Regions from separate parts of the Kitasatospora sp. NPDC057692 genome, predicted to be linked through region 2. Evidence: riboswitches for the same ligand, from Rfam matches in the RefSeq annotation. Region 2 holds a riboswitch; each other region holds the start of a gene.

Region 1 (9,602 bases), on a different contig from region 2:
CCCTCGTCCAGCTGGCCGCCGCGCCGTCCAGCCTGGCCAAGACCATCCGGCTGATGGCCGGCCACGAGCTGGTGACCGAGGGCTTCAAGGAGGGCCAGGTCGGCTCCTCGGCGATGCCGCACAAGATGAACACCCGCTCCTGCGAGCGCGTGAACGGCCTGGCCGTGATCCTGCGCGGCTACGCGTCGATGACCGGCGAGCTGGCCGGCGACCAGTGGAACGAGGGCGACGTCTCCTGCTCGGTGGTCCGCCGGGTCGCGCTGCCGGACGCCTTCTTCGCCTTCGACGGCCTGCTGGAGACCTTCCTGACCGTCCTCGACGAGTTCGGCGCCTTCCCGGCCGTGATCGAGGCCGAGCTGGACCGCTACCTGCCGTTCCTGGCCACCACCAAGGTGCTGATGGGCGCGGTGCGCGCGGGCGTCGGCCGGGAGACCGGGCACGAGGTCATCAAGGAGCACGCCGTCGCCTCCGCGCTCGCGATGCGGGCCGGCGCCCGGGAGAACGAGCTGCTGGACCGGCTGGCCAACGACGACCGGATCCCGCTGGACCGGGCCGCGCTGGACGCGCTGCTGGCCGACCGGCTGTCGTTCACCGGTGCCGCCGGTGCGCAGGTCGCCGAGGTCGTCCGCCAGGTCGAGGCCGTCGCGGCCGCGTACCCTGAGGCCGCCAAGTACGCGCCGGGCGACATTCTCTGACGGATCGCCGGGCTTCTCAGGGCCCCGTCGCCGAGGAGGCGGCGGGGCCCTCGCCGTGCTCCGCCGGGACGGCGGCGGGGTGGCCGGGGTCGAGCGGCGGGCCGTTGGTGGGGCAGGTGTAGCGGCAGTCCGGCTCGGCCACCGGGTGCTCGTCCGCCGGGGCCAGCACATTGCCGTGGACGGCGACCAGCGCGGTCACCCCGCCGGCCACCAGCAGCCCGGCGCAGATCAGCATCGCGGTGCGGAAGGCGGAGTCGACCGCGTCCGGCACCCGGTAGGCGTCCCCGCTCAGACCGGCCAGCGCGGGCAGCGCGGCGACCGCCAGCAGGCCGGCCGCCCGGGCCGCCGCGTTGTTGACCCCGCTGGCGATGCCCGCGTGCCGCACGTCCACCGCCGCCAGCACGGTGGCGGTCAGCGGCGCGACCAGCAGCACCATGCCGAAGCCCATCACCGCGACCGCGGGCAGCACGTCCGTCCAGTACGAGGCGCCGGGGCCGATCCGCAGCATCAGCAGCACGCCCGCCGCGCAGAGCATCGGACCGACGGTGAGCGGCAGCCGGGGGCCGATCCGCTTGCCCAGCCGGCCGGCCCGGGCGGACAGCACCAGCATGATCACGGTGATCGGCACCAGGGCCAGCCCGGAGACCAGCGGGGAGAAGCCGGACACGATCTGCAGCTGGACGACCAGCAGGAAGAAGACGCCGCTGAAGGCCGCGTAGACGGCGAGGGTGACCAGGTTCACGGCGGTGAACAGCCGGGAGGAGAAGAGGCCGAGCGGCAGCATCGGCTCCGGGGTGCGGCGCTCGACCACGACGAAGGCGGCGCCGAGCAGCAGGCCCGCGATCCCGCTGACCCAGACCTCGGCGGACACGCCCTTCCCGGCGGCGGTCAGCGCGTAGGTGACGGCGCCCAGCGCCAGGGCGGCCAGCGCCGCGCCCAGCACGTCGAAGCGGCCGGTCGCGGACTCGTCCCGGCTCTCCGGCACGTGCCGGGCGGACACCGCCACCACCAGCGCCGCCAGCGGCAGGTTCAGCAGGAAGATCCAGCGCCAGCCGGGCCCGTCCACCAGCCAGCCGCCGAGCAGCGGGCCGACCGCCGCCGAGACGCCGCCGAACCCCGACCAGAGGCCGACGGCCGCCGAGCGGTCGTCCGGGTGGAAGACCGCCTGGAGCATCGCCAGCGAGCCGGGGGTGAGCAGCGCGCCGCCGATGCCCTGCACGGCGCGCGCGATGATCAGCACCTCGATGGTGGGCGCGGCGGCGCAGGCCGCGGAGGCGGCGGCGAACCAGACCACGCCGAGCAGGAAGACCCGGCGCCGGCCGTACCGGTCGCCGAGCGCGCCGCCGAGCAGGATCAGGCCCGCCAGGGTGAGCAGATAGGCGTTGAGCGTCCATTGCAGGGCGTCGAGTTGGGCGCCGAGGTCGGCGCCGATCCGGGGCAGCGCGACGTTGACGACGGTTCCGTCGAGCATCGCCATGCTGGAGCCGAGCACCGTCGCCAGAAGTACCCAGCGACCCTGCGCGGTGCCCAACCGCAGGGTGCCGGCCTCGGAGGTGGCCACGGCCCATGGTGAGCCCGGTGGGGCCCACGTGACAAGGGTCACCGGGGGTGTGTCGGAGGATGCCCGCTCCGTGAGTGATCGTGTGCGTACTGATTCCGACATCGGCGCAGGGTTGCGGATCACGTGCGCACCGTCAATGGATTGTGCACGTACTGTGCATGCCTTTCCTGCGGAGCGTCACGGCATTGCGGACTTTGGTCCCGGGGTGCGGAGATCGACATTGCTTCACCCGAACGGATGGGTTTTAGTTCAGCGACCGCCCGGCGTCAGCCCGGGTGGCCACCGGGTGGAACGCCTAGTCCTGCCGCTGCCCGGTGGTACGCAACGAACTCTGTACGGCAGGAGCGGGGGACCCACAGGTAAGTCGCCGGACCCATTTCTTCTTGCGGTCCGGCTTGGGGTGAAGCCGCCATTGTGAGCGGCCGGGCAACTCCAGCCCGAACCCGACAGCTCACCTCGCAGGCGTCGGAGAGGACATTTCCATGCCCGCACAGGCTCGTCGTATCGCCCTGCCCCGCGCCGCCCGCATCGGCATCGCCACCGCTGTCACCGGTGCCGCCTTCGCCCTCCCGCTGGTGACCACCGTCACCGCCCAGGCCCACGAGGTCCCCGCCGCGAAGGCCGCCGCTCCGGCCGCCGCCCCGGCTGCCCAGGCCGCCCCGGCCGCCGCTCCGGCCGCTCCGGCCGCTCCGGCCGAGGAGAGCTACAAGGTCGTCGGCGGGGACACCCTGTCGAAGATCGCCGCCGCGAAGAGCGTCGAGGGTGGCTGGCAGGCGCTGTACGAGCACAACCGCTCGGTCGTCGGCGCCAACCCGAACCTGATCTTCCCGGGTCAGCAGCTCGCGCTCGGCACCAAGGCCGCCCCGGCCGCCCCGGCGACCAAGCCGGCCGCGCCCGCCGCGAAGCCCGCCGCCCCGGCTACCAAGTCGGCCGCCCCCGCCGCGAAGCCGGCCGCTCCGGCCGCGAAGCCGGCCGCCCCGGCGACCAAGCCGGCCGCTCCGGCCGTCAAGCCCGCCGTCCAGCCCGTCGTCGCCCCGGTGACCGCGACCCCGGTCGTCGCCGCCACCTCCGGCTACGTCGCCCCGCTGGCCAACCCGAAGCTCGGCACCGCGTACGGCGTGGCCGGCTCGATGTGGGCCTCCGGCCACCACACCGGCGCCGACTTCGTCGCGGCCACCGGCACCCCGCTGCGCGCCATCGCGAACGGCACCGTGGTGAAGGCCGGCAACGGCGGCGCCTACGGCAACGAGGTCGAGATCAAGCTCGCCGACGGCAAGTACGCCCAGTACGCGCACCTGTCCTCGATCGGCGTGAAGGTCGGCCAGGCCGTCACCGCCGGCCAGCAGATCGGCCTCTCCGGTGCCACCGGCAACGTGACCGGCCCGCACCTGCACTTCGAGGTCCGCACCGGCTCGGAGTACGGCTCGGACATCGACCCGATCGCCTACCTGCGGGCGCACGGCGTCGCGATCTGACCCTCCGGTCGGATCCTCTCCACCACCGCTGGGTGCGGGGCGAAACGACTCCCCCGGAATGGTCATGTCGGGTGACCGCTCGACCGGGTGATCGCCGTACCTCCAGTGGATCGACGGGCGCGGGACACGCCCGTCCGGCCGGCCCGGCTCGCGAGACCTCCCTCGCGAGCCGGGCCGGCTGCCGTCGTTCGCCGGTCGCCGTCACTGCGCGTCGTTCGCCGTGCGCCGGTCACCGCGCGCCGTTCGCCGTGCGCCCTCGAACGGGGCGGGTCCCGCTCGAACGCGGCGTCAACCCCGAGGTGCTGACGCCGGATCACCCCTCGTTGCGGCCCCTTCGCCGCGCCCCCGATGCTGTCGGGCAGTCAGCGCCCGACCGGACCGGCGGGCGGCACAGCCACGGCGGGTGAAGGGGGCCGGATGGCCATCCAGCGCGGGGACGCGGTCGAGGGCGCGGCGAGTCCGGGGGCGGGGGTGCACCGGCTGAAGGCGGACTCGGTCGGGCTGGCGGGCGTGGTGTTCATGGCGGTCGCCACGGCGGCGCCGATCACCGCGATGACCGGCAACCTCCCGATCGTCATCGGTCAGGGCAACGGCGCCGGGGCGCCCGCCGCGTACGTCTTCGCGACCCTGGTGCTCACCGTCTTCTCGGTCGGCTACGTGGCGATGGCCCGTCACCTCACCGCGGCCGGGGCGTTCTACGGCTACATCTCGCACGGGCTGGGCCGGGTGCCCGGGATGGCGTCGGGACTGCTGGCCCTGCTCGCCTACATCGTCTTCGAGGCGGCGGTGATCGGCTTCTTCGCGTACGCGCTGCGCGGACTGGTCGCGGCGCAGCTGGGGGTGGAGGTGCCCTGGGGCTGGTACGCGGCGCTCGGGCTGCTGGTGATCGCGGTGATGGCCTGGTTCGACCTGCACCTGACCGCGCGGGTGCTCGGGGTGGCGCTGGTGCTGGAGGTCGCCGTGCTGGGCGCGGTCGCGCTGGCGGTGCTGTTCACCGGCGGCGGGCCGGACGGGATCGCCGCGCGGTCGCTCGATCCGCTGAACGCCTTCCGCGGTGTGGCGGGGACGGGGACGGGCGGCGCCGGGCTGGGGCTGTTCTTCGCGTTCTGCTCCTGGGTCGGCTTCGAGTCCACGGCGATGTACGGCGAGGAGTCCCGGGACCCGAAGCGGGTGGTGCCGAGGGCGACGCTGATCTCGGTGGTCGGGGTCGGGGTGTTCTACGTCTTCGTCTCCTGGATGATCGTCTCCGGCAACGGCGTGCGGCGGGCGGTCGAGGTCGCCGACGGCGCGGTCCCCGGCAAGGACGGCAACAGCCTCTTCTTCGATCCGCTCGGCGCGCACCTCGGCGGCTGGGCGGTCACGGTGTTCCAGTGGCTGGTGGTGAGCGGCTCCTTCGCCTGCGCGATGGCCTTCCACCAGTGCGCGGCGCGGTACCTCTACGCGATCGGGCGCGAGGGCTTCCTCCACCCCGCGCTCGGACGCACCCATCCGCGGCACGGCTCGCCGCACGTCGCCTCGCTGGTCCAGTCGGTGATCGCGGCGGCGCTGGTGGCCGGGTTCCTGGCGGCGGGGATGGACCCGTACGCGCACCTCTACACGGTGCTGGCGCTGCTGGGGACGATGGCGATCCTGATCGTGCAGACGCTCTGCTCGTTCGCGGTGGTCGGCTGGTTCCACGTGCAGGGGCGGCATCCGCGGACCCGGCACTGGTTCCGGACGCTGGTCGCGCCGCTGGTCGGCGGAGTGGCGATGGCGGGGGTGGTGGCCCTGCTGGTGGTCAACAGGGGCGCCGCCGCCGGGGCGGCCGCCGGGACGCTGCTCTTCCGGCTGATCCCGTACCTGGTGATCGGCACCTTCCTGGGCGGGACCGGGCTGGCCCTGTGGATGCGCGCCCGTCGGCCGGAGCGGTACGCCCGGATGGGGCGGATCGTCCTGGAGGACGCGGTGGAGCGCTCCGACGACGGTGCCCCGGTGCGGGCCTGACGGTGCGCCGGCCCACGCTGCCTCAGTGGCGGCGGGCGGGCAGCACCTGCTCGGCGGCGGCCACGAGTTGGTGCACCCGGTGGCCGAACTCGTCGGCGTCGCGGGCCGGTTCGGGGAAGACCAGGCGGACGTCGCGGTGTCCGTGCGGGTGGTCCAGCCGGAGCACCAGGCCGTACCGGTCCAGCGCGAGCGGGCGGACGGCGGGGTGGGCGGCGAGCAGGTCGGGGTCGATCAGGCGGGTGAGCACGGCGAGCGCGTCGGGGTGGCCGTCGGCCAGGTGGGTGAGCAGGCCGGCCTCGTAGCGGGCCAGCGGGTCGGGTGAGGCGGCCGCGAGGTCGGCGCCGGTGATCGCGGTGGTGCCGTACGGGGTGGAGATCACCGCGTGGGCGACGTCCAGGCGGAGGTGGACGCTGAGGCCGTCGTCGGCGAGGTGGGCGAGGTGGAGCCGGCCGGCCAGGGTGAGGCGGCCGCGGACCCGGTCGCGGACGGCGACCGGGGCGATGTCGGTGAGGTCGAGCACGACGGCGAGGCCGTCCTGCTCGCGGGCGGCGGCGACGGTCAGCGGGGCGTCGAGCGGGGCGCGCAGCCGCAGCCGGGAGCCGTGCACCGAGACGGGGGTGGTGAGCTCGTGGTGCTCGCCGCAGGCCCGCAGGACCACCGAGGAGGCGGCGGTGAGCAGGCCGGCGATCCGCTCGGCGGCGCTCGGCTCGGGGATCTCGGGGATCTCGGGGATCTCGGCGGTCTCGGCGTCGAGGGGGTGCGGGCTCATGGGTTCGGGACCTCCGGCTGGCTGCCTGCCTGTTAGTTAGGTGAGCCTAACCTAACGACCCGGAGGGGGGAGGGCAAGGCGCCGGAGCGGGCGGATGCGCGAAGGGCCCGGACGCGGGGTCCGGGCCCTTCGGTCGCACGGGCGGGATCAGGCGACGACGGCCTGGGCGTCGATCTCCACCAGCATCGGCTCCTGCGGCAGCTCGGCGAAGATCGTGGTGCGGCACGGCTTCACGCCGCCCGGCTTGATGTTCTCGTCGATGAACTCGGCGTAGACCTCGTTCATCAGCGGGAAGTCGGCCCGCTTGGTGAGGTACACCCGGAACATCACCACGTCCTCGATGGTGGCGCCGCCGGCCTCGACGATCGCCTTGACGTTCTCCAGCGTGCGGCGGGTCTGCGCCTTCACGTCGCCGTGGTACAGGTACTCGCCGGTGGCCGGGTCCTGCGGGCCCTGGCCGGAGACCTGGAGGATCGGGCCCTTGCGGACGCCCTGGGAGAACATCCAGGCCGGGGCGGGGGCGCCGTCGGTGCGGATCTCGGTCTTGTCGCTCATGCGGGTGTGTTCGCTTCCTCGGTGGGGTGCGGTCGGGACGGGGGTGGTGCGGGGGATCGGGACGGTTCGTGGGGCCAGAGGCGGGATCAGGGGTGGTTCGGGGTCTGGCCGCAGTCGGCGGAGATCGCCCGGGTGGTGGCGAGCAGCTGCGGCAGCAGCTCCAGCACCTGCTCGTACGGGAGCACGACGTCCGGGACGGAGATCGAGGCGGCGGCGACCACCCGGCCGCTGGCGTCCCGGATCGGGGCGGCGACGCAGTTGATGAAGGACTCGTGCTCGGCGTGGTCCTGCGCCCAGCCCTGGACGGCGACCTTCTCCAGCTCCGCGAGCAGCGCCTCGGGCGTGGCCAGGGTGCGGGGGGTGTGCGGGACGAAGTCGATCCCGGCGACCACCCGGCGCCGCTCCGGCGCGGGCAGGTCGGCGAGCAGCACCTTGGAGACGGCGGCGCTGTGCAGGGCGGCGCGCAGGCCGATCCGCGAGTACATCCGCACCGGGTGGCGGGAGTCGTACTTGTCGATGTAGACCACCTCGCCGCCCTCGTACGCGGCCAGGTGCACGGTCTGGCCGGTGGCGGCGTTCAGCTCGGCGAGGTGCGGGGCGGCGATCCGGCGCACCCCGCGCTGTTCCAGGGCCAGGCCGGAGAGGGCGAACAGCCCGGCGCCCAGGTGGTAGCGGTAACCGGCGTCCCGGTAGACGAATCGTTCCTCTTCGAGGGACTGGAGCAGTCGCAGCACGGTCGTCTTGTGCACGCCGAGCACCTCGGCCAGCTGGTCCAGGGAGCGCTCGCCCTCGCCGAGCTCGGCGAGGATGCGCAGGGCGCGGGTGACGGTCTGGCTCATGGTGCTCCAAGGGCCGGGGCGGCGGCCGGTCGAGGGTCGGCGGCACCGCCCCCGGGGGCGGCGGTCTCCGTGGTGTGCGCGGGGGCGCCCGGTGCGGACAGGACAGGAGACACGATGCCATCCGCCGAGACCCGGGTGGCCGCCCAGTCCTCCGGAGCGGCGTCGAGCAGGGCGGCGACCACCTCGGCGGGCGGCAGCTCGGCCTGGTCGCCGTGCGCGGTCAGCGCGCAGGCGGCGCTCAGGTGGCCCAGCCGCAGACGGCGCCGCTGGTCGAGGCCGCGGACGGTGCCGGCCAGGTAGCCGGCCGCGAAGGCGTCCCCCGCACCGGTGGCCTCGACCACCTCGACGGCCAGCGCCGGTTCCCAGACGGCGGTGCCGTCGCGCTCGACCGCGGTGACGACGCGGGCGGCGTCCTTGACCACCAGGGTGGCGGGGGAGGGGAAGCGGCGGCGCAGCGCGTGCGGGTCGCCGGTGCCGAAGGCGGTCTCGGCCTCGTCGGCGCCGAGCAGCAGCAGATCGGCGGCGTCCAGCAGCGGCGGCAGCACCGAGGGGTCGCGCTCGCGCCAGAGCGCGGGGCGCCAGTTGAGGTCGAAGCTGACCAGCCGGCCGGGGCGGCGGTCGGCGAGCAGGGCGCGGGTCAGCGCGAGGCAGTCGTCGGAGAGGGCGGCGGTGATGCCGGACAGGTGCAGCAGCCTGGCCCCGGCCAGCAGCCGGGCGGCGGCCGGGTCGGCCAGCAGGGCGGGGGAGAGCGCGGCGGCGGCCGAGCCTCGCCGGTGGTAGTGCAGCCGGCTGCGGCCCGGGCCGAGGTCGTGGCGCTCGCCGGTGGTGCCGCCGACCTCCTTGAGGTAGACGCCGGTCGGGCGGTGCGGGTCGACGGCGACCGCGGAGACGTCCACGCCCCGGGCGGTCAGCTCGCCGAGCAGGCGGCGGCCGAAGCCGTCGTCGCCGACCCGGCTGATCCAGGCGCTGGGCACGCCCAGGGCGGAAAGGGCGCCGGCCACGTTGGACTCGGCGCCGCCGACCGAGAGGCTGAAGTTCTCCACGGACTCCAGCGGTCCCGGCCGGTCCGGGAGGAGGACGGCCATCGACTCGCCCACGCAGACGGCCACCGGGGCCGGGTGCGCCGCGGTGGCGGGCTCCGGGGCGGTGTGCGCGGCGGGGCCGGATTCCGGGGCGTCGACGGCGGATGCCGGGCCGGGGGCGGACGGGGCGGCCGCCGGACGGCCGGGCGGTGGGGTGCCCGGGGTCACGGCGGCGTCCTGGCGTGGCATCTGCTGGGCTCCTCGGGGTGCTGCGGCCCGGCCGGGTGGGGGGTGCTGCGGCGAGCCGGCCTGACCCGCGTGCGGCGGGCGGCTGTCGTTGACCTTCGTCCGGCGCCGATGCTAGAACCGTGTTGCCAGCATGTGCAACCCTCATTGCGCATGTTGCAACATGGCAGATGGAGGAAGACGGTGGACCAGACCTTCGCAAGCAGCGGCACCGGCCCCGGCCTCGACACCCGAGCGGTGGCGGCGCTGGCCGAGGAGGTGCTCGACTGGCGGTTCAAAGCGCTGCCACCGGCCGCCGCGGGGCTGACCGTCCGCCAGTACCTGGCCACCGGCCCCGGCCTCGCCGACCTCGGCACCCCGCTGCTCACCCTCGACGCGGGCGCGCTCGACCACAACCTGCGGACCATGGCCCGCTGGTGCGCCGACGCCGGCGTGGCGCTCGCCCCGCACGGCAAGA
Region 2 (9,602 bases):
ACGACGGCCCCCCGATGGTGAAGCCGGCGGCCGGTCAGACCGCCAGGTGGTCGAACTCCCCGTCCTTCGCCCCCAGGAGCAGTGCGGCGATCTCGGCCCGGGTGTAGATGAGGGCCGGACCGTCCGGGAAGCGCGAGTTGCGCATCGCCACCTCGCCGCCCGGAAGGGCGGCGAACTCGACGCAGTTGCCCTGGGAGTTGCTGTGCAGGCTCTTCTGCCAGACCACGCCCTCAAGGTCGGTAGCGGCCATCCCGTTGTACGTGTCGTACGCGTTGTACGTGTCGTGCGTGTCGTGCATAGAAATCTCCCGAAGAGCTCCGGAGTGGGTCGTTCAGCTCGGCGCCCCGGCCCCAGCCGAACGGACGGACCGGCCCCGTACCGGCCCGGCACACCGCCTCACTTGACGTGATGATAGCTCCAGTGCACGTGCATCAGCACGGGACGTTGCAGGTGCACGGCCTTTTCGACACCGAACCGGAACTCATCACGAGGCACCCGCCTGACGGTACGTAAACGGACATAAGAGATGGAATCGACCGACCGCCGATGACCGCCCGTAGGCGACCACCCGCCGATTGTTGATCTTCGGACGCCGGGAGTCGCCCTTTCGTGACCCTCCGTCAGGCCGCCCGCGCGCTGTGAGACATCTCACGCACGGAGGCGGCAACGCGGTTCCCGTTCCGGCGCATCTGAGCGGGTACCGGGAGAACTGCCGACCCGGGGCCGGTTATGTCCGCTTTTCGCGGCGGCCGTCCCGCCCGGTTCGGTAGCCGACTGCGGACCGGGCGGGCCGATGTCCTACGATCTCCGCCATGAGCACCGCAGCCATCCCGGGCGCGCCACTGCCCGTCCGCACTCCAGGCTCCCGTGCGCGGGGGCGCCACCGCCGTCCCGAGCGCCCCGAGATCCCGGCCGGTTCCCCGGCCCTGCTGCTCGCCGTCCCCGCGGCCGCCGGACCGGAATCCCGGCCCGTCGTCGAGGAGCTGCTGTCCATCGTCCGCAGCGAGCAGAACGGTGTGCGCACCGCCGCCGGCTACCTGCCCTCCGGCGACGGCGAGGCGAACGGCGAGCGCACCGTCGCCGAGCTGCTGGCCGAGGCGGCCGAGGCCGGCCTGCCGGTGCCGGTCGTGGTGCCGCTGGTACCCGGCCCGCACGACTTCCTCCCCGGACTGCACGCGCTCGCCGCCCAGTACGGCGCCCCCGTCACCGACGCGCTGGGCCCGCACCCGCTGCTCGCCGAGGGCGTCCACGTCCGTCTCTCCGAGGCCGGGCTGGCCCGCGCCGACCGGGCCCGGCTGTTCGCCATCGCGACCGCCGCCGACGGCGTGGTGCTCACCACCGTCGGCGGGCAGGCCTCGGCCGACGCCGCCGGCATCACCGGCATGCTGCTGGCCGCCCGGCTCGCCGTGCCGGTCGTCGCCGCCGCGCTGGACGTGCCCGGCTCGGTCGCCGACGCCGTCGCCCACCTCAAGGAGATGGGCGCCCAGAACCCGGCGCTCGCCCCGCTGGTGATCGGCCCTGAGGCGGACGCCGAGCTGCTCGCCGCGGCCGCCGAGGAGTCCGGCTGCCCGTCGGCCGCGCCGCTGGGCGCCTACCAGGCGGTGGGCCAGCTGGTCGCCTCCACCTACCTGGCCGCGCTGCCGGCCGTCGGCCCCGAGGCCGCGGCCGACGAGGCCGGCGCCGAGGAGCAGGACGGCCCGCGCGCCGCCGGCCGGCACGCCGCGCAGTAGGACCTCAGGACCTGAGTACCTCAGTACCTCGGTAGGGAGGGCCCGGAACGGACGCACCGTTTCGGGCCCTTCTCGCGCCGTCTACCGCCCCACCCGGGTGGTGGCCGCCGCGGCGTCCTTCAGCTTCAGCGCGGGCACCTGCACCGGCCGCGACTGGCCGGCCAGGGTGGGCACCGAAGCCGCGGCGGCGTTCCACTGCGGCTGGGCGGTGCCCTCCTCGCCCGCCCGGCGCACCTGGAGCACCTCGGTGGACCCGGCCCGGCGCAGCAGGATGTTCTTGGGCGGACCCGCCTCCGGGTCCAGCCAGAGCTCGTTTCCGCCGAACTCGCAGTCCAGCACCAGCACGTCGTCCGGTTCGCCGTCGGCCCCGGCGCGGAACGCGATCCCGGCCCGGCGGTAGCCGGTGAAGCGGCAGCGGCCGAAGGTCACCGACTCCCCCGCGAGTTCGTGCCGGGCGGTGGAGACCGCGAAGTCGCTGCGCCCGGCCGCGTCGATCAGCAGTCCGTCGAAGACGGTCCCCTTGTCCCGGCCGAGCGAGTGCAGCGCCACGCCCCCGCCCGCGTTGCCGTAGAGCACGCTCGCGGTGTAGTCGAAGTCGTTGAGGTAGGCGCCGTGCTCGATGCCCCAGCCGCCGTTGTGGTAGGCGGCGAACTCGGTGACCACGTGGTGGTGCTTGGCGTTGAGCCAGACGAAGATGCCGTCCTGCAGGTTGTTGTGGGCCAGGCAGCGCTGGAAGGTCCAGACGCCCTCGCTGTTCTCCGGCCACTCGAAGCCGGAGGCGCCGTTGGCGCCCTGCACGCCGACCGCCACGCAGTCCAGCGCCTTGCCGCCGGTGCCGGCGCCGAGGTTGAAGCCGGTCAGCCGGTAGGCGCGGGGATTGGGTTCGAGCAGGGTGCGGGAGGCGACGCAGGACTCGTAGACGATGTCGTCGGAGGGCTGCTGGGGGGTGCGGGTGTCCAGCGGCCCGTCCCACCAGTAGGCGTCCTCCCACGTCTCGTGGCTGATGCAGCTGCGGAAGGTGATGCCGTGGCTGGCGTGGGGAACGTACGCGTGGCTGCCGGCGTCACGGACCACGACCCCCTCGACGACGGTGCCGCGGGCGGCGTCGCCGAGCCGGTGGAAGTGCAGCCCGTAGCGGCCGAGCACCGGCTCGGTGACCGGGGCGGCGCCGTCCGGGCCCTTCCAGGTCTCCTTGGTGTCGGCGCGCGGGCCGACCCAGCGCAGCGCGGTGTGCCGGACGTCGGCGCGCCGGGAGCTGGTGAGGTGGACGTGGGTGCGGCCCTTGGCGCTGCCCTCGACCCGGACGCTGCGGGTCAGGTTGAGCACCTCGGCGCCGACGGTGACGCCCCCTCCGGCGGCGACCCGGGGGTGGGCGTGGCGCAGCGGGGCCTCCAGGGTGACGGCGGCTCCGCTGACGGACCGGATGGTGACGAGGTCGTAGCGGGCGGCGAAGCCCTCCTGGTCCGGCGGGCCGGTCGGGGTGACGGCGAGTTCGTCGCCGGGCAGCCAGCCGGCGGGCGGGGCGGCCAGGTTGACGACGGTGTCGCCGGCCTTGAGCTCGCGCTCGGCACGGACCCAGGCGGTCTTGGCCGCGCCGTCCAGCCGCAGGTGGCCGGCGCCGGTGACCCAGAGGCCGACGTCGGTGTCGACCACCTTCATGCCGTCGCCCTGGAAGCGCTTCTCGTCGACGCCCGGGAAGCGCAGGGTGTGGACGTGGCCGCCGTCGGGGGCGAGCGCGAGGGCGCCGCGGATCTCGACGTTGCCGGCGGCGGCGAGGGTGAGGGTGCGGTCGGCGGCGAAGGTCAGCGCACCGCCCGGCTCGACCAGCAGGGAGCCGATCTCGGCGTCGGTGTCGAGCAGGACCCGGTCGGTGATCCGCACGGCGCTGCGCGGCCCCGGCGGGCTGCCGCCCCAGCCGGCCCGGTCGGACCAGCGGCGGCCGCCCTGGTCGACGGTGGGCGCGGGGGCGGGCTGCTCGGGGGCGCCGCCCGGGGCGCCGGTGCCCTCCGGCGGGGCGCCGCCGTGGCCGCCGTCGGGCCCCATCGGGCCGACGGCCTCGGTCGGGGTCGTCCCGATCACGGCGGCCGGGGTGATCAGCCGGGTCTCGCCGGTCAGCGAGCGGCGCAGGATCTCCTCGCCGCTGATCGCCGCGAAGGCGGTGCCGACGGCCAGCCAGCGCAGGAGTGCCCGGCGGGTCAAGTGAGTTCGGGACGGTTCGGGTGGGATGTCCACTCTGCGGTGCTTTGCCCGGCGATGTGCTCCGGTCGGCCGGGCGGCCGGACGGGAGGCGTCCGGCTCCTCGTCGATGCCCATCGGTGCGTAGCCCTCTCCCCAGACGGCTGCGGCTCGCCGGCGTCCTGCCGACGCTCTGAAGCATAGGCAGTTGCATTGACGGCGACCGGCGTTGCGGGAAATCGGTCATTTCTGATCATGAAGGACAGCCACTCAGCACGCATTTCGCAAACCGTGACGAGCGTCACACATGTTTGCGGTTTGAACGCGCCTCTGCTTAACGTGCTCCCCGTTCGTGGCCACACGAACCCAGCACGTCCGCGACGCCGAGTCCTGCCGTCGGGCGCGCTGGCAGCGCAATGCACCACGGCAGGAGCGGGGGAACCACAGGTAGTTCGCCCAGGACCGGTCCACGGACCGGCCCCGGGCTAGGGGTGAAGCCGCGTCCACAGCGCGGCCGGGCAACTCCAGCCCGAATCCGACAGCTCACCTCGCAGGCGTGGGAGAGGACCGCGTCTTCATGCTGCCCACCAACGGCACCCGACTGTCCGGCCGTACCCGTCGCGCGATCGCCACCCTCGGCGTCGCGGGCATCGGTCTCACCATCCCCTGCCTGACCACCGGCACCGCCTCCGCCGCCTCCGTCGCCACCTGGGACAAGGTCGCCCAGTGCGAGAGCGGCGGCAACTGGAGCATCAACACCGGCAACGGCTTCTACGGCGGGCTCCAGTTCACCAACTCCACCTGGTCCGCGTTCGGCGGCACCGCGTACGCCGCGCGTGCCGACCTCGCCACCAAGGACCAGCAGATCGCGACCGCCGAGAAGGTCCTGGCCGTCCAGGGCCCCGGCGCCTGGCCGGTCTGCTCGGTCCAGGCCGGTCTGACCAAGGGCGGCACCCCGGCCGCGGTGGACACCTCCGCCGCCAAGCCGGCCGCGCAGACCCCGGCCCCGGCCCAGACCCCGGCCGCCAAGCCCGCCGCCAAGCCGCAGACCCCGGCCCCGGCCGCCAAGCCCGCCACCGAGCCGCAGACCCCCGCCCCGGCCGCCTCCGGCACCGCCGCCGCCCCGCAGCAGCGCCAGGACGGCGGGCAGTGGCGCCAGCAGGCCGGCCAGCAGGCCACCCAGGACTACACCGTGGCCGCCGGCGACTGGCTGTCCAGCATCGCCGACGAGCACCAGGTCCAGGGCGGCTGGCAGCGCCTGTACGAGCTCAACCGCGCCACCCTGACCGACGGCCCGCACACCATCTACCCGGGCCAGCACCTGACCCTCGGTGAGCGCCAGGGCTTCGACTGGTTCAACCGCGCCCAGGGCGGCGCGCAGGGCGGGACCCAGGCCCCGGCCGCCCCGGCCCAGTCCCAGGCCCCGGCCGCCAAGCCGGCGAGCAAGCCCGCCGCGCAGGCCGAGACCCCGGCCCCGACCGCCACCGGCAGCATGGCCGCCGCCGTCGCCTTCGCCCAGTCGAAGGTCGGCCAGGCCTACGTCTACGGCGGCACCGGCAACGGCGGCTGGGACTGCTCCGGCCTGACCCAGGCCGCGCTGCGCGCCGCGGGCGTCTCCGTCCCGCGCGTCGCCGCCGACCAGGCCGCCGCGTCCACCCACGTCTCGCTGGACGCCCTCAAGGCGGGCGACCTGCTGTTCTGGTCCAACAACGGCAAGGACTCCGGCGTCTACCACGTCGCCCTCTACATCGGCGACGGCAAGTACGTCGAGGCCGCCAACCCGAGCTCGGGCGTGCGCCTCCAGACGATCGCCAACTGGGCCCCGGACTTCGCCGGCCGGGTCTGATCCCGTCACACCGCAGCCCCCGGGGAGAGTCCGGTCGCTCCTCCCCGGGGGCTGCGGCGTGCCCGGAGGGCCATGGCCAAACCGGGACCGCAGCGGGCATGCTGCTGCCCTGCACCCGAGAAGGAGTCACCATGGCCCAGGTCACCGTCTCGCTCGACGCCAACCTCGCGATCGACGTGATGATGCTGTCCGGCACCAAGAGCCCGCAGGACGCCGTCGAACTGATCCTCCGCGACTACCTGGAGCGGGGCCGACGCACCGAGAGCCGCACCGGCGACGCCGCCGACGGCCACCGGGTCTCCCAGGACCGCCCGACCGCCCAGGAGGGCTGAGCGCGGAAACGCCGGAGCGGCCCGGGACCACACCGCTCCCGGGCCGCTCCGGCGTTCCGCTCAGCGCGCGCGGGCGCCGGTCGAACCCCGCATCACCAGCTCCGGCTGGAACATGAACTCCCCGCGCTGCACGGCGTTCCCGCCGACCTCCTCCAGCAGCGCGTCGACCGCCGCGGTGGCCATCGCCTCCACCGGCTGGCGGACGGTGGTCAGCGGCGGCTCGGTGAAAGCCATCAGCGGCGAGTCGTCGAAGCCGACCACCGAGACGTCCTGCGGCACCGACAGGCCCCGCTGCCGGACCGCCCGGATCGCGCCGAGCGCCATCATGTCGCTGCCGCAGACGATCGCCGTGCAGCCCTTGTCGAGCAGCGCCCCGGCCGCCGCGTGCCCGCCCTCCACGCTGAACAGCGTGTGGTGGACCAGCGCCTCGGCCTCCTCCCGGGTGCGCCCGGACACCTCCCGCAGGGCCGCGGTGAAGCCCTCGATCTTGCGCAGCACCGGCACGTACCGCTGCTGACCGACGGCCAGGCCTATCCGCTCGTGGCCGAGTTCCGCGAGGTGCTGGACGGCCATCCACATCGCCGCCCGGTCGTCCGGCGAGATGAACGGCGCGTCGATCCGCTCGCTGTAACCGTTGATCAGCACGAACGGCACCCCGCGCCCGGCCAGCCGGGCGTACCGGTCGTGGTCGGCGGTGGAGTCGGCGTGCAGGCCGGAGACGAACACGATGCCCGCCACGCCCCGGTCGACCAGCATCTCCACCAGTTCGTCCTCGGTGGAGCCGCCGGGGGTCTGGGTGCAGAGCACCGGCGTGTAGCCGTGCCGGCTCAGCACCTGTTCGATCACCTGGGCCAGCGCCGGGAAGATCGGGTTGCTCAGCTCCGGGGTGATCAGCCCGATAAGCCCGGCGCTGCGCCGGCGCAGCCGGGTCGGCCGCTCGTAGCCGAGCACGTCCAGGGCCGCCAGCACGGTCTGCCGGGTGGTGGCCGAGACGTTGGCCTTGCCGTTGAGCACGCGGGAGACGGTGGCTTCGCTGACCCCCGCCTGCGCCGCGATGTCTGAGAGTCGCGCCGTAGTCACGGTCCCAGAGCCTATTGCAACCACGTCAGACCGCCCACCAGTCGGTGCTGTCGGCGGCGAGCACCGCCTCGCCGTCCGCCACCACCGGGTCGGCGCCGGCGGAGGTGAGCAGCGGGCGGCCGGGGGCCGGTATCCGGACCGGGGCGCCGGTGGTGTTGACGGTGCAGACGAAGGAGCCGCGGCGGAACGCCAGGGTGCCCTCGGGGCTCTCCAGCCACTCGACGTCCGTGCCGGCACCGAGTTCGGGCCGCGACTTGCGCAGCGCCAGCGCCGAGCGGTACAGCTCCAGGGTGGAGGTCGGGTCGCCGGTCTGCGCCTCGACGCTGAGCGCGGCCCACTCGGCGGGCTGCGGCAGCCAGGACGGTCCGCCGGCGGTCGGGCCGAAGCCGTACGGGGCCTCGGTGCCGGACCACGGGATCGGGACGCGGCAGCCGTCTCGGTAGCCGTCCTGGCCGGCCTGGCGGAAGAACGACGGGTCCTGGCGGACCTCGTCGGGCAGGTCGGTGACGTCCGGCAGGCCGAGCTCCTCGCCCTGGTAGACGTAGGCGGAGCCGGGCAGGGCGAGCATCAGCAGGGTGGCGGCGCGGGCGCGGCGCAGGCCGAGCCCGCGGTCGCCGGGGGTGCGGATCTGGGTGCCGAGGCCGGGCGGGTTGGCGAACCGGGTGGCGTGCCGGGTGACGTCGTGGTTGGAGAGCACCCAGGTGGTGGGGGCGTCGACCGGGCGCATCGAGTCGAGCGAGAGGTCGATCACGGCGCGCAGCTCGGCGGCGTCCCAGGAGGTGCCGAGGTACTGGAAGTTGAAGGCCTGGTGCAGTTCGTCGGGCCGCACGTAGTTGGCGGTGCGCTGGACGGTCGGGGTCCAGGCCTCGGCGACGCCGATCCGCTCGCCCGGGTACTCGTCGAGGATCGTGCGCCAGCTGCGGTAGATCGCGTGCACGCCGTCCTGGTCGAAGAAGGGCATGACGTCGTTGCCGAGCAGCTTGAGCTGGTCGGCGCCGCCGAGGTCGGGCAGGCCGGGGGCCTTGACCAGGCCGTGGGCGACGTCTATACGGAAGCCGTCGACGCCCATGTCCAACCAGAACCGCAGGATGGAGCGGAACTCGTCGGCGACCGCCGGGTTCTCCCAGTTGAAGTCGGGCTGCTCGGGGGCGAACAGGTGCAGGTACCAGTCGCCGGGGGTGCCGTCCGGGTTCGCGGTGCGGGTCCAGGCCGGGCCGCCGAAGATGGACTCCCAGTCGTTGGGCGGCAGTTCGCCGTCCTGGCCCTTGCCGGGGCGGAAGTGGTAACGGTCGCGCAGCGGGGAGCCGGGGCCCTCGCGCAGGGCGCGCTTGAACCACTCGTGCTGGTCGGAGGAGTGGTTGGGGACGAGGTCGACGATGATCCGCAGGCCCAGCCGGTGCGCGTCGCGGATCAGCGCGTCGGCGTCCAGCAGGCTGCCGAACATCGGGTCGACGGCGCGGTAGTCGGCGACGTCGTAGCCGGCGTCGGCCTGCGGGGAGGCGTAGAAGGGCGAGAGCCAGACGGCGTCCACGCCGAGGTCGCGCAGGTAGGGCAGGCGGCTGCGGACGCCGGGCAGGTCGCCCATGCCGTCGCCGTTGGAGTCGGCGAAGCTGCGCGGGTACACCTGGTAGATGACCGCGTCCCGCCACCAGCCGCTGTCCGCGCCGGCACCGGCCTCGTGAGCGGTGGCGTCGGCGGCGGGCCGGGAGGTGTCGGCCAGGTTCTGGGTCATGGACGGTATCCCTTGGGGAGTGGGGCGGGCGGAGCGGTCGGGACGCCGGCGGGGGCGCCGGTCAGGACTTCGAGGCGCCGGCGGTCAGGCCGGTCACCAGGTGGCGCTGCACCAGGTAGAAGAGGACCGAGGAGGGGATCGCGATCAGCACGGCGGTCGCGGCCATCAGGTTCCACTGGGCGTCGTGCTCGCTGACGAAGGTCTGGAGCCCGACGGCGAGGGTGTACTTGTCGGAGCTGAGCATGAAGGTGGAGGCGAAGGCGACCTCGGCCCAGGCGGTGAGGAAGGAGTAGAACGCGGCGACCGCCAGGCCCGGGCGGGCGAGCGGCAGCACCAGCCGCCAGAAGGTGCCGAACGGGGTGAGCCCGTCGACCCGGCCGGCCTCGTCGATCTCCACCGGGATGGTGTCGAAGTAGCCCTTCATCAGCCAGGCGCAGTACGGCACGGTGGTGGTCGAGTAGACCAGGATCAGGCCGGCGTAGCTGTCCAGCAGGTCGAGCTCGGAGAGGATCGTGTACATCGGAACGATCAGCACCGCGATCGGGAACATCTGGGTGACCAGCAGCGACCACATCAGCGGCCGGTGGCCGGGGAAGCGCATCCGGGAGACGGCGTAACCGGTGGAGGCGGCGATCAGCACGCCGAACACGGTGGTGACGCCGGAGACCAGGAAGGCGTTGCCGAACCACCGGAAGAAGTCGGTGTCG
Region 3 (9,602 bases), on a different contig from region 2:
CGCCGTCGACGTACTCGGCACTGTTCTCGGCGTCCCGGGAGGCGCTGGTGGCGACGAAGCGGATCCGCTCCGGGCCCACCCCGAAGCCGGCGATCACCTCCGCGTACTCCCGGCAGGCGGCGAAGGTGCGCTCCAGCGCGTCCGGGTGCAGCCGGCCGGTGCGGTCCACGCCCTGGCCGAGCCGGTTGATGATCATCCGCCGGTCGAGGTCGGTGATCGCGCCGGTCTCCGGGTCGAGGTCGGCGACCAGCAGCCGGATCGAGTTGGTCCCGCAGTCGATCGCGGCCACCCGGGTGGTGCTCATGCGCCGTCCTCCCCCGCCTCGTCCGCCTCCTGCGCGGCCCGCTTGGCGGCGCGGTCGGCGGTCTTCCGCTCCTTGGCCGCGATCACGGCCGCGTGGTCCTGCTCCTTGGCCCGGTTGCGCAGCACCCGGTCGCCGGCGGCCGCGACCTCCTCGGCGGAGACGCACGGGCCCTTGGCCCACCAGTCCTCCAGCATGCCGAGCGCCTCGTCGCCGAGCGGGTTGACGCCCTCGCCCGCCGCCAGCGAGTGGCCGACCAGCACGTGCAGGCACTTGACCCGGTCCGGCATGCCGCCGGCGCTCGGGAAGCCCTCCAGCACCTCGATGGCGTCGCGGCGGGCGATGTAGTCCTCGTGCGCCTTCTGGTACGCCGCGGCCAGCTCGGGGTCCTCGGCGAGCCGGGCGCTCTGGTCCTTCATCACGCCGTCCGCCTCCAGGGTGCCGATCAGCGAGGCGGCCTTGGGGCAGGTCAGGTAGTAGAGCGTCGGGAACGGCGTGCCGTCCGGCAGCCGGGGGGCCGTCTCCACGACGTCCGGGTTGCCGCACGGGCAGCGGTGGGCCACGCCGCGCAGGCCGCGCGGGACCCGGCCGAGCTGCGCGGCGATCGCCGCGACGTCCTCGTCGGAGACGGTGGGGTGGTTCTCAGTGGTCATGGGAGGAGCTGTCTCCAGCGGGGGCGGGGGCGGGTGGTGAGGGAGGGGCGGGCTGCCCCGGGGCGGCGGGGGCCGGGGGCGCGGCGGCCATCGGCGCGGCGGCGGCGTCGACGGAGTCCCAGACGCTGGCGTACCAGGGCCGGGCCGCCTTGGCCGGGCCGGCCGCCGGGCCCGCCGCGGGCGGCGGAGCGCCCAGCGCGGACTTCGCCGCGTCCCGGGCCGCCGGGTCCACCGCGATGTACGGGGTCTCCCCCGGCATCGCGTAGTGCAGCCGGGTGCGGGCCTGGGCCTTGACGTACTCCGGGTCCTGCCAGCGGGCCTTCTCCCGGCGCAGCTGCTCGACCTGCTGCCGGGCGTGCTCGGCCCGGGCGCGCTGGGCCGAGATCTCCGAGCGCTGCGAGACGAACTGCCGCGTCGGATAGGCCAGGATCGCCACCAGGGAGCAGAGCACCAGCACGAGGACGGTCGCCCGGCTCGTGAACCGAGGCCGGGCCGCCAAGCCCGGGATCCTCCAGCCTGCCATCTCCGGTGTCCCCTCCTGGTCGCGACGGTGCCCCGCCGTCCACCCTACGGGGTGAACGGCGGGGCACCGGTCAGGCGTGCGCTACCGGGCGTCCGGCGATACCGGCCGGGCGCCGCCGGTCGGGCTCAGCCCTCGTGCTTGAACCGCGGGAAGGCGCCGCGGCCGGCGTACTCGGCGGCGTCGTCGAGGATCTCCTCGATGCGCAGCAGCTGGTTGTACTTGGCGACGCGCTCGGAGCGGGCCGGGGCGCCGGTCTTGATCTGGCCGCAGTTGGTGGCGACGGCCAGGTCGGCGATGGTGACGTCCTCGGTCTCGCCGGAGCGGTGCGACATCATGCAGCGGTAGCCGTTGCGCTGGGCCAGCTCGACGGCGTCCAGGGTCTCGGTCAGCGAGCCGATCTGGTTGACCTTCACCAGCAGCGCGTTGGCGGTGCCGGTCTCGATGCCGCGGGCCAGGCGGGCCGGGTTGGTGACGAACAGGTCGTCGCCGACCAGCTGGACCTTGTCGCCCAGCTTCTCGGTCATGGCCTTCCAACCGTCCCAGTCCGACTCGTCCAGCGGGTCCTCGATGGAGACCAGCGGGTAGGCGGCGACCAGGCCGGCGTAGTACTCGATGAGCTCGGCGGAGGTGAGCGCCTTGCCCTCGAACTGGTAGGCGCCGTCCTCGTAGAACTCGGAGGAGGCGACGTCCAGGGCGAGCGCGACGTCCTTGCCCGGCACGTAGCCGGCCTTCTGGATGGCCTCGACGATGAGGTCCAGGGCCTCGCGGTTGGAGTCCAGGTTCGGGGCGAAGCCGCCCTCGTCGCCCAGGCCGGTCGACAGACCGCGCTCCTTCAGCACGCCCTTGAGGGTGTGGTAGACCTCGACGCCCCAGCGGACGGCCTCGGAGAAGGACTCCGCGCCGATCGGGGCGATCATGAACTCCTGGATGTCGACGTTGGAGTCCGCGTGCGAGCCGCCGTTGAGGATGTTCATCATCGGGACCGGCAGGACGTGCGCGTTCGGGCCGCCCAGGTAGCGGAACAGCGGCAGGTCGCTGGCCTCGGAGGCGGCGTGCGCGACGGCCAGCGAGACGCCCAGGATGGCGTTGGCGCCGAGCGAGGACTTGTCCGGGGTGGCGTCCAGGTCCAGCATGGCCTGGTCGATCAGGCGCTGCTCGGTGGCGTCGTAGCCGACCAGCTCGGGGCCGATCTGCTCGATGACGGCGAGAACGGCCTTCTCCACGCCCTTGCCGAAGTAGCGGTTCTTGTCACCGTCGCGGAGTTCCAGCGCCTCGAAGGCACCGGTGGAGGCACCCGACGGGACGGCGGCACGGCCGGTGCTGCCGTCGTCGAGGCCGACCTCGACCTCGACCGTGGGGTTGCCGCGCGAGTCGAGAATCTCACGGGCGACGACGACATCGATGGACGGCACGAGGCATCTCCTAGCGGAAGCAGGTTCGGCTGACGGTGGGGTGCAGTCGGCCGGACGATTGCGGAGTCGTTACGACCAGAGCCTAACCGCACGGGCTGTCCGGGCCACGTCGGCCTCGGTTCCGTCTCAGCGTGTGGCCGCTCTACCCACCGGTAGTTCACCTGGTTGCCCGACCGGAGAGGTCCGGATGCGGACGAAGGGGGACCGATCGGCCCCCCTTCGTCCGTGCGGTCGGACCGGTCGTCAGCCGAGGGCCAGGACCTGGCCCGGGACGATCAGGTTCGGGTCGGCGCCGACGGTGCCGCGGTTGCCGTCGTACAGCGCCTGCCAGCCGCCGGAGACGCCCTGGGCGGTGGCGATCCCGGCGAGGGTGTCGCCGGAGCGGACGGTGTAGCCGTGGCCGGCCGGCTGCTGCTGCGCGGCGGGGGCGGCCTGGGCGGCCTGCTGGCCGGCGTACTGCTGGTAGACGCCCTGGTGGCTGGTCCAGTACCAGGCGCCGTTGTTCTGGTACCAGAAGACCTTGGCGTCGGCGTCCCAGCCGGCCTTGCCGGAGAAGGCCGGGGACTGCGGGGACTGCTGCTGGACCTGCTGCTGCGCCTGCGGAGCCTGCTGGGCGCTCTGCGGCGCGTACTGCCGGGCCTGCGGCTTGGCGGCCTGCTGCTGCGGCTGGGCCTGCGGCGCGGCGGCGGCCGGCTTCGGGGCGGCGGGCTTCGGGGTCTGCTGCTGGGGCTGGGCCTGCGGCTTCGGGGCGGCCGGCTTGGCGTCCGCCGAGGTGTCGACCGCCGCCGGGGCGCCGCCCTTGCTCAGGCCCGCCTTCTTGGAGCAGACCGGCCAGGCGCCCGGGCCCTGCGAGGCGAGGACCTTCTCGGCGACCGAGATCTGCTGGGCCTTCGAGGCCTGGTTGGCCTGCGCCGCGTAGGCGGTGCCGCCGTACGCCTTCCAGGTGCTGGAGGTGAACTGGAGGCCGCCGTAGAAGCCGTTGCCGGTGTTGATGCTCCAGTTGCCGCCGCTCTCGCACTGGGCGACCGCGTCCCAGGTGGAGACCGGGGCGGCGGAGGCGCCGGTGGCGCTCAGGATCGGCATCGCCAGTCCGACGCCTGCGACACCGGCGACGGCGATGGCCTTCTCGGCCTGGGTACGGCGACGGTGACGACCGGTTCCAACGAACAGCATGAAGGGGTCCCTCTCCGCACGCCTGCGAGGTGAGCTGTCGGGTTCGGACCGGGAGGTGGCCCGGCCGCGCGGAGGCGGCTTCACCCCTAGCCGTGGGAGACGGCGCAAAACCTGGGTCCCCCGCCCCTGCCCAGGGTTCTGGTCGGTGTCCCGTGTCGCGGCGGGCAGGACTCGGCGTTCCGCGGACGGGGCTCGCAGCTGCGAACTCCACGGAGACTAGACAGATCTTCAGAGCAATCACAAGCTCATATCGCCGATATCACATGGACATCACGTCATGTGATGGATTGCCTACCAACCGAGGAGGTATGTCCGGATTGAGGGTGGTTCAGACCCCGGTCGGGCGGGCAACGGAGAGCGCCCGTCAGCGTGTTGTGCCGGTCCGTCAGCCCTCGGAAGGGATGCTCGGAGCCTCCTCGACGGGCCTTTTCTCCGGTGTGAATTCCACCGGAAGTTCACGGAGTCCCCGCATGATCAGACCACCGCGCCAGCGCAGGTCCCCGGGGTCGGCGGCGAGCCGCAGGTCCGGCAGCCGGGTCAGCAGGGTGGCCAGCGCGGCCCGCCCCTCCAGCCGCGCCAGCGGCGCGCCGATGCAGTAGTGGATGCCGTGCCCGAACCCCAGGTGCGGATTGTCCGCCCGGGCCAGGTCCAGGGTGTTCTCGTCGGAGAACCGCGCCGGGTCCCGGTCCGCCGCCGCGAGCACCACCAGCACCGGGTCGCCGACCGGGATCTCCACCCCGCCGATGGTCAGCGGGCTGGTCGCGAACCGCCAGGTGGCCAGCTCCACCGGCCCGTCGTAGCGCAGGAGTTCCTCGATGCCGGTCTCCAGCAGCGCGCTCTCGCCGCGCCCGACGGACTCCTGGAGCAGGTGGCGCTGCCCCGGGTTCCGGAACAGGGCGAGACACCCGTTGCCGATCAGGTTGATGGTGGTCTCGAAGCCGGCGAACAGCAGGATGAAGGCCATCGCCGCCGCCTCGTTCTCGGTCAGGTGCTCGCCGTGGTCACCGGCCCGGATCAGCCCCGAGATCAGGTCGTCGCCGAGGTCCGCCCGCTTGCGGTGGATCAGCTCCAGCAGGTAGGCGCGGATCTTCTTCACCGCGCGGCCCACGCCGCCGCGCTGCCCGCCGTGGTGGCGGATCATCGCGCCCGCCCAGTCCCGCAGGTCGTCCTGGTCCTCGGGCGGCACCCCGAGCAGGTCGCAGATCGCGTAGATGGGGAGCGGGAAGGCGAACTCGTGGATGAGGTCGGCGGAGCCGCGTGCCGCGAAGCCGTCGATCAGCCGGTCGGTCAGCTGCTGCACCCGCGGCTCGAAGGCCGCCACCCGGCGCGGGGTGAACGCCTTGGACACCAGGCGGCGCAGCCGGGTGTGGTCCGGCGGGTCGATGTTCAGCAGATGGGTCATGAGGTCGGCCTGGCGCTCGCCCGGAATGCCGACCCGTCCGGTGCGGTGGGCCTGCTCGCTGTGGTGCGCCGGGTTCTTGGAGAGCCGGCTGTCCGCCAGTGCCTGCCGGGCGTCCGCGTACCGGGTGACCAGCCATGCCTCCACCCCGCTCGGCAGGGTGGTCCGGTGCACCGGCTCGTGCTCGCGCAGCCACGCGTACGCGGGGTACGGATCGGCGGCGAACTCCCAGGTGAACAGGGGCGGACGGGCGGCGTCGGGCTCGGCTGGCATGGGTCGACGGTATCCCGGGCCGATCCGGGCCGGCGCACGGCGTGCGCGGCGCCCGGGCGGGTCCGTTCCGCGCGGCAGGCGTGAGCCTGGTCACCTGAGGGGTAATTCCTGTTGCGGGGGATCGGGACCTGCCTACGATCCTCCGCAAGATGTCCGTGGGCGCCGGTGCGGAGCCGCCCACAGGGAGGAGCAAGGCCATGCGGGTCACCGGTTCGGTCGTCGTGATCGCCGTACTCGACGGCGGGTCGGGGGCGGGCCTCGCCCGCCGGCTCACCGCGGCGGGCGCCGCCGGGATGCTGATCGCCGATCAGCAGGCCGGGGTCGCCGAGGACCTCGCCGCCGAGCTCGACCGGCCGGGCTGCCGGGTCGTCGGCGTCGGCGGCGACGTCCGCCGCCCCAGCGACGTCGCCGCGCTGGTGGACACCGCCGAGAAGCACCTGGGACCGATCGACCTGTTCTGCGTGGCCGGGCCGGGCGGCGAGCGGATCGCCTCCCTCTCCGACCTGCCCGACCACCTCGACCTGGAGCGGCTCGCCGAACTCGTCGCCCTGGTCGGCGAGGCGATCGGCGAGGTCGTCGTCCCGGCGCAGCGCCGCCCGGTGGAGCAGGTCGCCGCCGTCTGAGGCGGCCGTCCGTCCGGGCGGGCGGCGTCCGCGCGGGGTGCGGCCGGGCCCGTCACGGGGCGGGCTTCAGGCCCTCGGCGGCGCGCACCGCGTCCCGGTAGTCGCGCGCCGCGGCCCGCAGCGCGGCGTCCACGTCGATCCCGGCGTCGTGCGCGCGCTGCGCCACCGCGAGCAGCAGCCGGCCCGCCGACTCCGCGGTGAGTTCGGCGGGCAGCCCGTACGGCTCGTCCGGCACGCCCGTGAACCCGGCCCGGCGCACCCGCGACACCAGCTTCGCCGCGTACGCGAGCGAGGGCAGCCCGGCCGGCACGCCGTCCAGCACCGACTCGCGCTCCGACTTCTCGGCCGCCTTGAGCGCCTCCCAGTTGGCCTCCACCTCGGCCGCGCCGTCCGCCTCGGCGTCGCCGAACACGTGCGGGTGGCGGTACATCAGCTTGTCGACGATGTCGCCCGCGACGTCGTCGATCGAGAAGGCGCCGGTGGGGTGCTCCTCGGCGATCCGGGAGTGGAAGAAGACCTGGAGCAGGACGTCGCCCAGCTCCTCGCGGAGCATGGCGCGGTCCCCCTCCTCGATCGCCTCGACCAGCTCGTAGGCCTCCTCGACCAGGTACTTCACCAGGCTGGCGTGGGTCTGCTCGGCGTCCCAGGGGCAGCCGCCCGGCGAGCGGAGCCGGTCCATCACCGAGACCAGGTCCAGCAGCCGGGCGCCCGGCAGGTCGTAGGAGCCGGGCAGCACCTCGATCTCCGGCACCTCGCCGGCGTGCTCGACCGCGAGGCGGGCCAGCGCGTCGGTCAGCCCCGGGTCGCCGTCCGGGCTGCCCAGCCAGACCGTCGGGGCGGTCGCGGCGGTCGCGGCCGTCGGGTCGGCCGGGGCCCCGGTGAGCAGCCGGGCCAGCGCGGGGGCGGAGCCCGGCGCCACGATCCGGACCTCGACGCCGGCCTGCGCCAGGGCGGGCAGCTGCGGGTGGGCGGGGTCCGCGGCGAGCACCCGCCCGGCCGAGCGCAGCGCCTCCCAGGCGGGCCAGGACAGCAGGCCGGGGGCCACCCGGTGGGTGGTGATGAGGAGGATCAGCTTCGGGCCCGGAGGATTCGTCGTCACCCTCCGAACCTACCCGTCCGGTCCGCACCCCCGCCGCCGGGTTCCGGGCCCGGGCACGCCCCGCCGCACGCGCCCCCGCACGGGGCGGGTGGCGCGTCAACCCTGACGATCGTCCAGGTCGGACCCTGTCTTTCGGGTCGGGTCGGCACCCGCCTCCGACTCCTACCGTCCGTGTCATGACGAACACGCTCAGGAACAGAACGGCCCTCGCGGTGGTGCTGCTGGGTGCGGGCACCGGCGCGGTCGGGTGGCTGGCACCGGGGCGCGCGGGCGGGGACGGACCGGTCCGGGTGGCCACCGGCTGGTCCGCGGCCGGCTACCGGCGGATGGCCGACGCCGTCGCCGACGCCCCGCCCCGGCTCGCCGCCCTGCTGGAGCCCGCCACCGAGGCCGGGCTGCTGGTGCTGGGCCTGCTGCTGGCGCTCTGCTGGTGGACGGCCCGCGGGCGGCGGGCCGCCGACGCGGTCGCGGGTGTCGCGCTCACCGGCCTCGGCACGGTGCTCGCGTACGGGGCGAGCGAGCTGCTGAAGCTCGTGCTGGACGAGGAGCGGCCCTGCCGGGTACTGCCCGCCCTGCCGTCCACCGCGCTCGCCGACTGCCCCCCGCCGGGCGACTGGTCGTTCCCCAGCAACCACGCGACCCTGGCCGTCGCGCTGGCCACCGGTCTGGTGCTGCTGCGGCCGCGCTGGGCCTGGGCGGCCGTCCCCGTCGGTCTGGGGACCGCCGCCCTGCGGGTCGCCGCCGGGGTGCACTACCCGCACGACGTGCTCGCCGGGGCGGCCCTGGGCGGGGCGGTCACGGCGGCGGTGGTCGTCGCGCTGCTGCCCTCCGCGACGGCCGCGGTCGGCACGCTGGGCGGTGTGCGGCCGCTCGGCCGGCTGCTGCTCCGTCCGCTGCCGGACGCTCCGCAGCCGGACGCTCCGCTGGCGGCCGGTCCGCCGACGCCGGGTGGCGGCGGACCGGGGTCAGGCGGGCGGCGGGCCCGCGGCCAGGCCGGCCTCGTGGGCGAGGACGGCGGCCGCCGCGCGGTTGGCCACCCCCAGCCGCGCCAGGACGTTGCTGACGTGCGCCTTCACCGTGCCCTCCACCACCCCGATCCGGCGGGCGATCTGGCCGTTGGACAGCCCGGCGGCGACCAGCGCCAGTACATCGCGTTCGCGGGCGGTCAGTCCGGCCACCCGGCGCCGGGCGGCGGCCCGGCGGTCGGCCGGACCTCCGGCCCCGGTGGCGGCGAGATGGGCCACCACCCGGGCGGCCACCCGGGGTGAGAGGTAGGCCGCGCCGTCCGCCACCGACCGGACGCCGGCGATCAGCTCCTCCGGCTCGCCGGACTTGATCAGGAACCCGTTGGCGCCCCCTCCGAGGGCCCGCAGGATGTAGTCGTCCTCACCGAAGGTGGTCAGCATGACGATCCCGGTCTCCGCCCCGCTCCGGGTGGCGACGGCGCCCCGGCGGATCTCGGCGGCGGCGGCGATGCCGTCCGTGCCCGGCATCCGGATGTCCAGCACGGCGACGTCCGGGCGGTGGCGCCGGACCAGCTCGACCGCCTCCCGGCCGTTCCCGGTCTCGGCGACGATCTCGATCCCCGGATCGGTGGCGAGCACGGCGCGCACGCCCGCCCGCACCATCGGCTCGTCGTCCGCGATCACCACCCGGATCGGCGGGGGCCCGGCCTCCTGCCCCGCGCCCGTCACCGGGCGCTCACTGGACCAGGGCGTCCAGGGAGATCAGCACGCCGTCCCGGAAGCAGAGCCGGTACGCGTCCCCGGAGCGGTCGTTGTGGAAGGCCTCGGCCGTCATCGCGTAGTACTCGCACGTCACTCCCTCTCCGCCGGGCGGCGGGTCGCCCACGGACGGATGGTACGGAAACTGGCGTTCCGGCAGGAACGGCTCCACGGACGCCCGGTCCTGGCCGACGCGCAGCGAGGCGTAGTCGGCGGGGTCGAGGACGGAGCGTCCGGCCGCCTGGATCGTCCAGCCGCGCAGCACCGCGGTCAGGGCCAGGGCGACGGACAGCGGCGCCAGCACCACCGCCGCCATCATCCGGCCCACCCGGCGGCGGGCCCGGCGCAGTTCGCGGGTCGGCGAGACCGCGACCGGCGTCGGCGCGGGGCCGCCCGCCGGGGCACCGGCGCGCGGCAGGCGG

What was found. Region 2 has a riboswitch for cyclic di-AMP ahead of ACFVFS_RS11135 (transglycosylase family protein). Riboswitches for the same ligand answer to the same signal wherever they lie in the genome.
Region 1: linked by a shared signal. The riboswitch ahead of ACFVFS_RS16995 (peptidoglycan DD-metalloendopeptidase family protein) and the one ahead of ACFVFS_RS11135 (transglycosylase family protein) in region 2 are both predicted to bind cyclic di-AMP.
Region 3: linked by a shared signal. The riboswitch ahead of ACFVFS_RS18140 (transglycosylase family protein) and the one ahead of ACFVFS_RS11135 (transglycosylase family protein) in region 2 are both predicted to bind cyclic di-AMP.

What each region holds. Positions count from the first base shown of each region.
Region 1 covers NZ_JBHVIV010000026.1:63,032-72,633, reverse strand. The annotation lists gene purB (adenylosuccinate lyase) at 1-695, shown strand, start outside; gene ACFVFS_RS17000 (MFS transporter) at 712-2,358, opposite strand; cyclic di-AMP (ydaO/yuaA leader) riboswitch at 2,569-2,736, shown strand; gene ACFVFS_RS16995 (peptidoglycan DD-metalloendopeptidase family protein) at 2,739-3,731, shown strand; gene ACFVFS_RS16990 (APC family permease) at 4,149-5,714, shown strand; gene ACFVFS_RS16985 (DUF2470 domain-containing protein) at 5,737-6,483, opposite strand; gene ACFVFS_RS16980 (RidA family protein) at 6,631-7,038, opposite strand; gene ACFVFS_RS16975 (IclR family transcriptional regulator) at 7,125-7,877, opposite strand; gene ACFVFS_RS16970 (sugar kinase) at 7,874-9,148, opposite strand; gene ACFVFS_RS16965 (amino acid deaminase) at 9,329-9,602, shown strand, end outside.
Region 2 covers NZ_JBHVIV010000013.1:124,407-134,008, reverse strand. The annotation lists gene ACFVFS_RS11150 (DUF397 domain-containing protein) at 35-298, opposite strand; gene ACFVFS_RS11145 (hypothetical protein) at 813-1,730, shown strand; gene ACFVFS_RS11140 (hypothetical protein) at 1,812-3,929, opposite strand; cyclic di-AMP (ydaO/yuaA leader) riboswitch at 4,277-4,475, shown strand; gene ACFVFS_RS11135 (transglycosylase family protein) at 4,462-5,751, shown strand; gene ACFVFS_RS11130 (hypothetical protein) at 5,883-6,083, shown strand; gene ACFVFS_RS11125 (LacI family DNA-binding transcriptional regulator) at 6,144-7,163, opposite strand; gene ACFVFS_RS11120 (alpha-amylase family glycosyl hydrolase) at 7,189-8,895, opposite strand; gene ACFVFS_RS11115 (sugar ABC transporter permease) at 8,957-9,602, opposite strand, start outside.
Region 3 covers NZ_JBHVIV010000028.1:74,919-84,520, forward strand. The annotation lists gene ACFVFS_RS18120 (exopolyphosphatase) at 1-304, opposite strand, end outside; gene ACFVFS_RS18125 (DUF501 domain-containing protein) at 301-972, opposite strand; gene ACFVFS_RS18130 (septum formation initiator family protein) at 944-1,453, opposite strand; gene eno (phosphopyruvate hydratase) at 1,603-2,889, opposite strand; gene ACFVFS_RS18140 (transglycosylase family protein) at 3,133-4,062, opposite strand; cyclic di-AMP (ydaO/yuaA leader) riboswitch at 4,068-4,216, opposite strand; gene ACFVFS_RS18145 (cytochrome P450) at 4,448-5,734, opposite strand; gene ACFVFS_RS18150 (SDR family NAD(P)-dependent oxidoreductase) at 5,932-6,357, shown strand; gene ACFVFS_RS18155 (MazG family protein) at 6,410-7,456, opposite strand; partial or broken gene ACFVFS_RS18160 (phosphatase PAP2 family protein) at 7,783-8,259, shown strand; gene ACFVFS_RS18165 (response regulator) at 8,422-9,084, opposite strand; gene ACFVFS_RS18170 (sensor histidine kinase) at 9,158-9,602, opposite strand, start outside.